Regions from separate parts of the Rhizobium sp. BG4 genome, predicted to be linked through region 2. Evidence: predicted binding sites of a transcription regulator. Region 2 holds the regulator's gene; each other region holds the start of a gene.
What was found. The regulator PhoB, encoded in region 2, activates phosphate uptake and scavenging genes when phosphate is short. The targets are predictions, from matches to a motif close to TGTCATNNANCTGTCAT.

Region 1 (3,277 bases), 1.6 Mb from region 2:
GACCATCACGTGCTGCGGGAAGAAGCGGTCGAGCGTCTGCGCCTTGCCGAACATCACGTCATGCTGGAGATAGCGGTAGTCGCGCACCAGCGGGTCGAGCTTCTTGGGGTCGAGAACCCAATCCGGCGTGACTTCGTTCTTGCGGGTCGCCAGCTGGTAGCGGTCGATGATGTCGTACTTCTTCTGAACGCGGCCGAGGAAGCCCGTGTAGTAGGGATGCTCGAAGCCGGCGAATTTCAGCAGGTTATAGGAGATCAGCGACGGGCTGATCGTCCCGACATCCTGCTTCACGCCCTTCTTGCTCGACCAGATGACCAGCGGCGTCTCGTGCTGTTGCTTCATGACGTCGAGCGGCGCCTTGCGGGTGGCCACCTGGTCCGGCATGTAGCCGGCGCTCATGTAGACATTCCCGAGCGGCGGCAGGTGGTCGCCCCAGAGCACGATGATCGTCTCGCGGTCGCGGTGCGAAGCCCAGTCCATCAGCATTTTCAGGCTGTCGTCAGCTTCCTTGACGCCCTGCGTATAGGTGGCGAGCGTGGCGCGGTCGGCTTCCGGGATGTTGCCCTGGATCTCGATCGAGTTGTGCGCGTAGCGATTGGCCTCGTAGGGGCCATGTCCCTGCAGGGTGACAGCGAAGAAGAAGAAGGGTTTGTCGAGGCCGTCGCCCTCGCGCATGATCTCCTTCATCAGCGAGTCATCGGAGGCGAAGATGCCGCGCTTTTCCATCGGCGGAAGGGTTTCCTCGGTGCGGAATTCCTCGAAGCCGAAATCCTTGTAGACCTCGTTGCGGTTCCAGAACCAGCCGCTGAAGGGATGCAGCGCGCGCGCCGCATAGCCTTCGCCGCGGAAGAAGGTGGCGAGCGAGGGAATGTCGCGGCGGATATACTGCTGATAGGGAATGCTGCCATAGGGCAGGAAAGCATTCGAGAAGCCGGTCAGCGCCTCGAACTCGACATTCGCTGTCATGCCGCCGAATTCCGGCGAGAAGACATAGCCGGATTGCGCCGCACGGATCGTCGGCATCGGGTCGGCGCTGAAATTCAGGTTCTTCAGCCGCGTCGGATCCCAGAAGGATTCGCTCATTAGCATGATGACATCAGGCTTTTCGCGCGGGCCGGCGAGATATCCGTAGTTGCGGGCAGGGATCGCATCCAGCGCTTCGGTATTCAGCCCGGCCGGAGCCGCGACATCGGCCATCGGCACGTTGAAGATGAAGGCCAGGATGAAACCGTTGCTGCGGTAGTTTTCCTTCTGGTCCCACATCATCGGCACGACCTGCAGGCGGTCGCGGATATAGGAATATTGCGAATAATCCATCAGCGAGCCGAAGGCGGCGATAACGGGCAGGCCGAGGCAGAGGCGGCGCAGACGCGCCTGGCCCGAGAGCTTCGGGAAGGTGCGCCAGGCATAGCGCCAGCCGAAGACGATGCCGGCACCGAGAAGCGCGATACCGATGACGAGGGCGACCGCGGTGAAGGGCCGGTCACGGACCATCACCGGCAGAAGTTCCATGATCTGGCGGGCAAACAGGATATCCGACGGATAGAACGGGTCGGAGAGATAGTGCTGCTTCTGGTTCGAGACGAAAGCCGGGATCAACACCAGCGGCACGACGATCAGTGCGGATTGATGGCGGCGGCCGAAAGCGGCGTCCAACGTCAGCATCAGGATGGTCAGCATCGCCACCGTGGTCATGCCGGGGCGGGCCGTCGAGGTCAGGAAATCGCCGACATCGGCAAGCGTGCTGCGGGCGATCCATTCGACGGCGATGACGCTGAGCAGCGCGATCGACAAGGTCAGCGCGACGCTGAGGACACCGCGGGCAGCCGGAGAGCGGACATTGGAGCCGAGACCAGTGGAAAGCAGCACCATTCTTCTGGCCTGCGCGGACTTCATGACCGATGCGATCAAGGCGGACTCCAATGTCATTCCCGCCGATTTCGCGGCGTCATAAAAACTTCATCGAACTGTCACATGCCCGCCATGAACGCTAGATGAACCATTAATGTTTCCTTGCTTTTCCCTGGGATTTGAATTTTCCGCGTATCAGACACTGCCGCTTTTCATGGCGGAGCACGTTGCGGGGCGAGGACGCGCGCGCTAAATAAATGACATGACACAGGAAAACGCTCCCTTGAACACGCTCCGTATCGCCGTCGCGCAGCTGAACCCCACCGTAGGCGATGTTGCAGGAAATCTTGCGAAAGCCCGCGAGGCACGCGCCGATGCGGCACGCCAGGGCGCGGACCTTCTGCTTTTGACGGAGCTCTTCATTTCGGGCTATCCGCCAGAAGACCTGGTGCTGAAGCCGGCCTTCCTGAAAGCCTGCCAGAAGGCGGTCGACGATCTTGCTGCCGATACGGCCGATGGCGGCCCGGGCGTCATCGTCGGCTTCCCCCGCCAGGGCGAAACCGGGCGGCACAATTCGGTTGCGGTCATCGATGGCGGCAAGATCCTGGTGCTACGCGACAAGATCGACTTGCCGAATTACGGCGAGTTCGACGAGAAGCGCGTCTTCGACGAAGGCTCGATGCCGGGGCCGGTGAATTTCCGTGGCGTCAGGATCGGCGTGCCGATCTGCGAGGAGATCTGGAACGATCTCGGCGTCTGCGAGACACTGGCCGAAAGCGGCGCTGAAATCCTGCTGGTGCCGAACGGCTCGCCCTATTATCGCGGCAAGGTGGACGTGCGCCACCAGGTGGCGCTGCGCCAGGTCATCGAGACCGGCCTGCCGCTGATCTTCGCAAACCAGCTCGGCGGCCAGGACGAACTGGTCTTCGATGGCGCCAGCTTCGCCTTTAACGGCGACAAGTCGCTAGCCTTCCAGATGAGCCAGTTCGAGCCGGCGCTTGCGGTCACGACCTGGAAGCGCGGCGAGAACGGCTGGCGCTGCAGCGAAGGGCCGATGTCGCATGTTCCGGAGAAGGAAGAGGCCGACTACCGCGCCTGCCTGCTCGGCTTCCGCGACTACGTCAACAAGAACGGCTTCAAGAATGTGGTGCTCGGCCTTTCGGGCGGTATCGACTCGGCGATCTGCGCGGCGATTGCCGTCGATGCGCTCGGCGAGGAGCGGGTGCGCACCGTCATGCTGCCCTACCGCTACACATCGGAGGATTCGCTGAAGGACGCCGCCGATTGCGCCAGGGCGCTCGGCTGCCGCTACGATATCGTGCCCATCGAGGAGCCGGTGAAGGGCTTCACTTCGGCGCTGTCGGACCTCTTCGAAGGCACAGATAGCGGCATCACCGAAGAGAACCTGCAGAGCCGCGCCCGCGGC
Region 2 (3,277 bases):
CCGCGCCGCTCTTGCTGATCGGCATGGTCGCCTTCGTCGCCAATGCACCGGCCACGCCTCTCGACCCGTCCACGGCGCTCCCCGTCCAGGTCTACATGTGGGCCAACGAAGCCGAACGCGCCTTCGTCGAACGTACGTCGGGTGCCATCATCGTCCTTCTCCTGTTCCTGATCGTCATGAACCTAGGAGCCATCCTCTTGCGCCGTCGCTTTGAGCGCCGCTGGTAAACGGAGTAAAACCCAATGAACATGTTGACAGAAGCAGCAGTTGAAAAGGCTCTGGACCAGAAGATGAACAGCATTCCCTACAAGATGATCGGCCAGGACGTTTCCGTCTATTACGGCGAAAAGCGCGCCCTCTTCGACGTCAAGCTGAACATCCGCGAAAACACCGTTACGGCGCTCATCGGCCCGTCCGGCTGCGGCAAGTCCACCTTCCTGCGCAGCCTGAACCGCATGAACGACACGATCGACAATTGCCGCGTCACCGGCAAGATCACGCTCGATGGCGACGATATCTACGATCCGGATATCGACGTGGTCGAACTGCGCGCCCGCGTCGGCATGGTGTTCCAGAAGCCGAACCCGTTCCCAAAGTCGATCTATGAGAACGTCGCTTACGGCCCGCGCATCCATGGTCTCGCCAAGACCAAGGCCGACATGGACCAGATCGTCGAGACCAGCCTGCAGCGCGCCGGCCTCTGGAACGAGGTCAAGGACCGCGTTCATGAATCCGGCACCGGCCTCTCCGGTGGTCAGCAGCAGCGCCTCTGCATCGCCCGCGCTGTTGCAGTCTCGCCAGAAGTCATCCTGATGGACGAGCCGTGCTCGGCACTCGACCCGATCGCCACCGCAAAGGTCGAGGAACTGATCCACGAGCTGCGCGAAGCCTACACGATCGTCATCGTCACGCACTCCATGCAGCAGGCCGCCCGCGTTTCGCAGCGCACGGCCATGTTCCACCTCGGCAACCTCGTCGAGGAGAACGACACCGACAAGATGTTCACCAATCCGGACGATCCGCGCACCCAGGATTATATCATGGGCCGCTTCGGCTGATCTTTGGCGTCACGACCCCCGATAGACACTCAAGGACTTTCCCCATGGCATCGACACATATTTTTTCTGCGTATGACGAAGACCTGAAGTTCCTCTCGCGCCGCATTTCCGAAATGGGCGGCCTGGCCGAGCAGATGGTTTCCGACGCTGTCCGCGCCCTCGTCAACGGCGACGCGGCGCTGGCGCAGAAGGTCATCTCCGACGACGTGATCCTCGATCACGCCGAGCGCGAGATCAACGACAAGGCGATCGTCACCATCGCCCGCCGCCAGCCGATGGCGTCGGACCTGCGCGAGATCATGGGTTCGATCCGCATCGCCGCAGACCTCGAGCGCGTCGGCGACCTCGGCAAGAACACCGCAAAGCGCGTCATCGCCGTGCAGAGCACCGGCGTTCCGCGCAAGCTCGCCCGTGGCCTGGAGCATCTCTCCGAGCTCGCGCTCGTCCAGCTGAAGGAGGTGCTCGACGTCTACACGACGCGCGCTGCCGACAAGGCGAAGTCGATCCGCGAGCGCGACGAGGAAATCGACGCGATGTACACGTCGCTGTTCCGCGAGCTCCTGACCTACATGATGGAAGATCCGCGCAACATCACCAGCTGCACGCATCTGCTCTTCTGCGCCAAGAACATCGAGCGCATCGGCGACCACGCCACGAACATTGCTGAAACCATCTACTACATGGCGACCGGCGCTCAGCCGGAAGGCGAGCGTCCGAAGGACGACACCGCCAACACCGTCGGCGCGGTAACGGAATAATCATCCGGACCGGGCCTCAGGAGACAGAATAGAATGATCCCGAGAGTTGCAGTCGTTGAAGACGAAGAAGCACTGAGCGTGCTTCTTCGCTACAATCTCGAAGCCGAAGGTTTCGAAGTCGATACCATCCTGCGCGGCGACGAGGCGGAAATCCGCCTTCAGGAGCGCACGCCGGACCTTCTTATCCTCGATTGGATGCTGCCTGGCGTATCAGGCATCGAGCTCTGCCGCCGGCTGCGCATGCGCCCGGAAACCGAGCGCTTGCCGATCATCATGCTGACGGCGCGCGGTGAAGAGAGTGAGCGCGTCCGCGGCCTGTCGACCGGCGCCGACGACTATGTCGTCAAGCCGTTCTCGACGCCCGAGCTCGTTGCCCGCGTCAAGGCGATGCTGCGCCGCGCCAAGCCGGAAGTTCTCTCGACCGTGCTGAAGTGCGGCGATATCGAACTCGACCGCGAAACGCACCGCGTTCACCGCAAGACCCGCGAAGTCCGTCTCGGACCGACCGAGTTCCGCCTCCTGGAGTTTCTGATGTCGTCGCCGGGCCGCGTCTTCTCGCGCTCGCAACTGCTCGACGGCGTCTGGGGTCACGACATCTATGTCGACGAGCGTACCGTCGACGTCCATGTCGGCCGCCTGCGCAAGGCGCTCAACTTCTCGAACATGCAGGATGTCATCCGCACCGTCCGCGGTGCCGGTTATTCCATGGAAGCCTGAGTGATCAAGGAGGCTACGGCCTCCTGACAAGCAGATACAAAAAAACGGGCCGAAAGGCCCGTTTTTCGTTTGTCTTTACCCGGCTCAGTTTGCCCGGGCTGCGGCCCTGCGGCGATCATTGACCGGCTGGTAAGCCAGGCGCTGGTGATAGGTGCAGTAGGGCGAAGAATCCGGGCTTTCGCAGCCGCAGAAATGGAAATCGTCCTTCAGCGGATCGCCGACCGGCCACTTGCAGGTACGCTCGGTCAGTTCCGTCAGGCCGAGACGGCGCGAGATCGGCACGACAACGTTGGAAGCCGGACGATATTCCATCTCCTCCATGACGTCGATTTCGATCTCTTCCTTCAGCATCGTTGCGCCCTGCGGGCGGGCAACGGTGCGGGTCGTCATGCGCGATGCATAGTTCGGAGCGCGCGGTGCCGAAGTCGTGCGCTTCGGAGCTCGTGCCGCCGTCGCATTGCCGCCGGCCTTGGCACGGCCCGGCAGTGCCAGACGGTGAACCTTGCCGATAACGGCATTCCGGCTCACGCCTCCAAGTTGCGCCGCGATCTGGCTCGCGCTCAACCCTTCGGACCACAGTTTCTTGAGTTTCTCGACCCGCTCGTCTGTCCAGTTCATGCCCTGTGTCTCCGCCGTTTAAGCGTTGTGAAGGCAGAATCCTTCACCGTTTGCCCCGGATGAATCCGACACAAGAAACGCTTGACTAATTTTGGTGACTAGTTCCGCCGCATGCAGTCTAGTAAT
Region 3 (3,277 bases), 710 kb from region 2:
ACGGAATTGCCGCTTCTGGAATTCTCCGCGAATCTCGATAAAGCCCTTCTCCTCGGCCTCGTTCAAGGTCTTCAGGCTGGTGCCCTCGGGAGGAGACTGCCAATCGATGCCGACGGCGGCATGCAGCAAAACCAGGATCTTGATAATTGCGTTTCTCCATGGCTGACGCATGCGGCGACTGTGCCGCCTGAGGCAACGGGCCCGTTCAGCGAATGCCGTTCTCTAGAAGCTCCGGCGGCTTCGGTCAACTCGCTGGCTCTGCTGCCGGGCTCGATGTCACCCTACGCCGTGCCAAAACCAGAGCGGAACGACGGCAACAACGGCCGCAAGCATGATCAGTCTGAATGCACCGGCCCCGATACCCCATTCGCTTTTCCTGTTGCCAAATCTCGCGGCGAATGGTTTTCAGCCTGAACCACACTCCAGACATCGGCCGCCGAATGACCGTTAACCTCCGCGATATCTCCACCTCCGACCTCGACGCCATCACCGCGATCTACCGTGAATCCGTACTGTCGGGCGTCGCCAGCTACGAGATAGCACCGCCGGAGCGCCAGGAGATGGCAACCCGCCTCTCCGCCATAACCGGCCAGGGCTACCCCTATATTGCCGCCGTTGACGAAAACGGCGAGCTTCTGGGCTATGCCTATGCGTCGGCGTTCCGCACGCGGCCGGCCTATAGATGGATGGTCGAGGATTCGATCTATCTTGCCCCCGCCGCCCGTGGAAAGGGCGTCGGCAAGGCGCTGCTGGCGGAACTGATATCACGCTGCACCGCGCTCGGCTTCCGGCAAATGGTGGCCGTCATCGGCGGCGCCCATCCAGCCTCGATCGCGCTGCATCGTTCATCGGGTTTCGAGGAAACCGGCCTGCTGAAGGGCACCGGCTACAAGCACGGCCGCTGGCTAGACACGATGCTGATGCAGCGTGTGCTCGGCGAGGGCAAGGATACAGACCCGGATCTCTCTGCTTATCCAGGCAGCCTCTACAAGGGCTGAGCGCCTATTTGTCGACGAGCTTCAGCACCTTGTCGAAAACCTTCAACACCTGCGGCAGCTCGTGGCCACGCTTCAGGATCATGCCGTTGGTATTCACCACGGAATAGGCGCCCTGCTTGTTGGCAAGCTTGGGATCTTTCTCGATGGTGAAGAGGGGCATTTCGCCGGAGCGCTTGAAGACGGAGAACACCGCCTTGTCCTTCATGTGGTCGATGGCGTAGTCTTTCCACTCGCCCTCGCCGACCATGCGGCCGTAAATCCACAGGATTGCGTCCAGCTCTCGCCGGTGAAACGTCACCGGCAACGGATCCTTGCTCTGCTTGTATTCTTTAAGATCGACGACGACTGAGGAACTATTGTCGGCGGAACGGTGATCGCCATGCCGCAAATCCGGCTGATCTGTCATCAGTCTCCCTGTGCCTCCGCTTGTGACAGGAGAGTGACAGTTTGCCCGAGCCGCGCCAAATTGCAAGTGCGGCCAGTCATCACATTAATCATATGCTATGCAATCTCCTGAGCGCCGCAATTCAGTCAAAACAGCGCCTCATTTGCAGGGGAAATTCCGCTCACCGATTTGGCGCCAGCGCGCCAAAGGGCCCGGCTGAGCGTATCGACCTTAACCCCAGCCCCGAATACGATCAGCCGGGCCGCCCCGTTTTCCATCTGCCGGAGCAGATGAAACACTCAGATATTCTTGCCCGCCATGATGACGGTTGCGCCCAGGATCGCGGCCGGGTCACCATCAGCCGTAGCAGCCTGCAGCAGAATTGCACAGCCCTCGAGGTCGGCCTTCTGGAGCACCGTTGCAGGTAAGGTCAGGCTTGTTGCCTTTCCGTCCCACATGCCCACGGTTTCAATGTCGCTGACGCTGTTGATGTAGGAAATCTTCTGGCCGCTGTTCTCGCCCTTTTCGACGTCGATGGTCTTTTCCTTGTCGAAATAGACCATGACGACACTGGCCTTGCCCTGCCCGGCGCCGATCTTGATCTCCAGCTCGTCGCCGCGCATCTGCGCATCGACGGGCACGGAGAGACCCTTGCCCTCCGTGGAGAAGCCATTGATCTTACCGTTGATCGCCGAGATGTCGGATCCTGCCATATGGTCGCGGCCATTGACCACCACCTGCGGCGTATAGACGTTGCTGCGGCCGAGCATCCGGGCATAGCCATACTGCCGGTCGGTATTCTGCTTGGAGCTCAGCGTGTCGGTCCAGCCGAGATAATTCCAGTAATCGACGTGATAAGCGAGCGCGATGACGTCGCCCTGGCCGACGATCTTGCGGAATGCCGCATCAGCCGGCGGACAGGAGCCGCAGCCCTGGGAGGTAAAGAGTTCGACGACGCCTTTCGGCTTGCCGTCTTCGGCATGAAGCGGTGCCGCGAGCACCAGACCGGCAATCATCGAAATCAAAAAACGCGGCGACATTGCAACCTCTTTTCCAGAACATGCGGCGGACCGATACCGCAGGCCCCGATTACGACCGTAGAGATAATCCTTCCGGCTCAAAACGGGAAGTAACGAACGGGTGAGACAGGCCCACCCGCCATCGCAGCCGGAACACATCGCCGTGAGCCCCGTCCCGCAAAGAAAAACCGCCGGAGATTGCTCTCCGGCGGCGATTATCATGCGCTTGTCTTAAGAATTAAGCAGCGAGATCACGCAGAACCGTCTGCAGGATGCCGCCGTTGTTGAGGTAGATGACCTCATCCAGCGTGTCGACGCGCGACAGAAGCGGAACTTCCTTCACGGTGCCGTCGCCGTAGGTGATCTTGGCAATCTTCTTCTCACGCGGCTTGATGTTCTCGAGACCTTCGATGGTGACGATTTCGTCGCCCTTCAGGCCGAGGCTCTGCCAGGTCGTGCCCTCTTCGAAGACGAAGGGGATGACGCCCATGCCGACCAGGTTCGAGCGGTGGATACGCTCGAAGCTCTGCGCGACGACAGCCTTGACGCCGAGCAGGTTGGTGCCCTTTGCAGCCCAGTCACGCGAAGAGCCGTTGCCGTATTCGACACCGGCGAAGATGACCAGCGGAACGCCCTCGGCCTTATACTGCATGGCCGCGTCGTAGATCGATTCCTCTTCCTTCGACGGATAGTGGATCGTGAAGCCGCCTTCCTTGCCGTTCGCACCCAGCATGTGGTTGCGGATACGGATGTTGGCGAAGGTGCCGCGCATCATGACTTCATGGTTGCCGCGGCGCGTGCCGTACTGGTTGAAGTCGGCAACGCCGACGCCGTGACCGGTGAGATATGCACCAGCCGGCGAAGCCGCCTTGATC

Region 1: the regulator PhoB is predicted to act here: its motif matches at 1,958-1,974, upstream of F2982_RS18755 (LTA synthase family protein).
Region 3: the regulator PhoB is predicted to act here: its motif matches at 1,427-1,443, upstream of F2982_RS10385 (DUF2794 domain-containing protein).

Annotation. Positions count from the first base shown of each region.
Region 1 is NZ_CP044125.1:3,746,710-3,749,986, forward strand. It holds gene F2982_RS18755 (LTA synthase family protein) at 1-1,911, opposite strand, end outside; gene F2982_RS18760 (NAD+ synthase) at 2,114-3,277, shown strand, end outside.
Region 2 is NZ_CP044125.1:1,327,421-1,330,697, reverse strand. It holds gene pstA (phosphate ABC transporter permease PstA) at 1-227, shown strand, start outside; gene pstB (phosphate ABC transporter ATP-binding protein PstB) at 243-1,058, shown strand; gene phoU (phosphate signaling complex protein PhoU) at 1,103-1,816, shown strand; gene phoB (phosphate regulon transcriptional regulator PhoB) at 1,850-2,533, shown strand; gene F2982_RS06960 (GcrA family cell cycle regulator) at 2,618-3,151, opposite strand.
Region 3 is NZ_CP044125.1:2,034,080-2,037,356, reverse strand. It holds gene F2982_RS31515 (hypothetical protein) at 1-171, opposite strand, end outside; gene F2982_RS10390 (GNAT family N-acetyltransferase) at 441-998, shown strand; gene F2982_RS10385 (DUF2794 domain-containing protein) at 1,003-1,404, opposite strand; gene F2982_RS10380 (thioredoxin family protein) at 1,683-2,423, opposite strand; gene acnA (aconitate hydratase AcnA) at 2,641-3,277, opposite strand, start outside.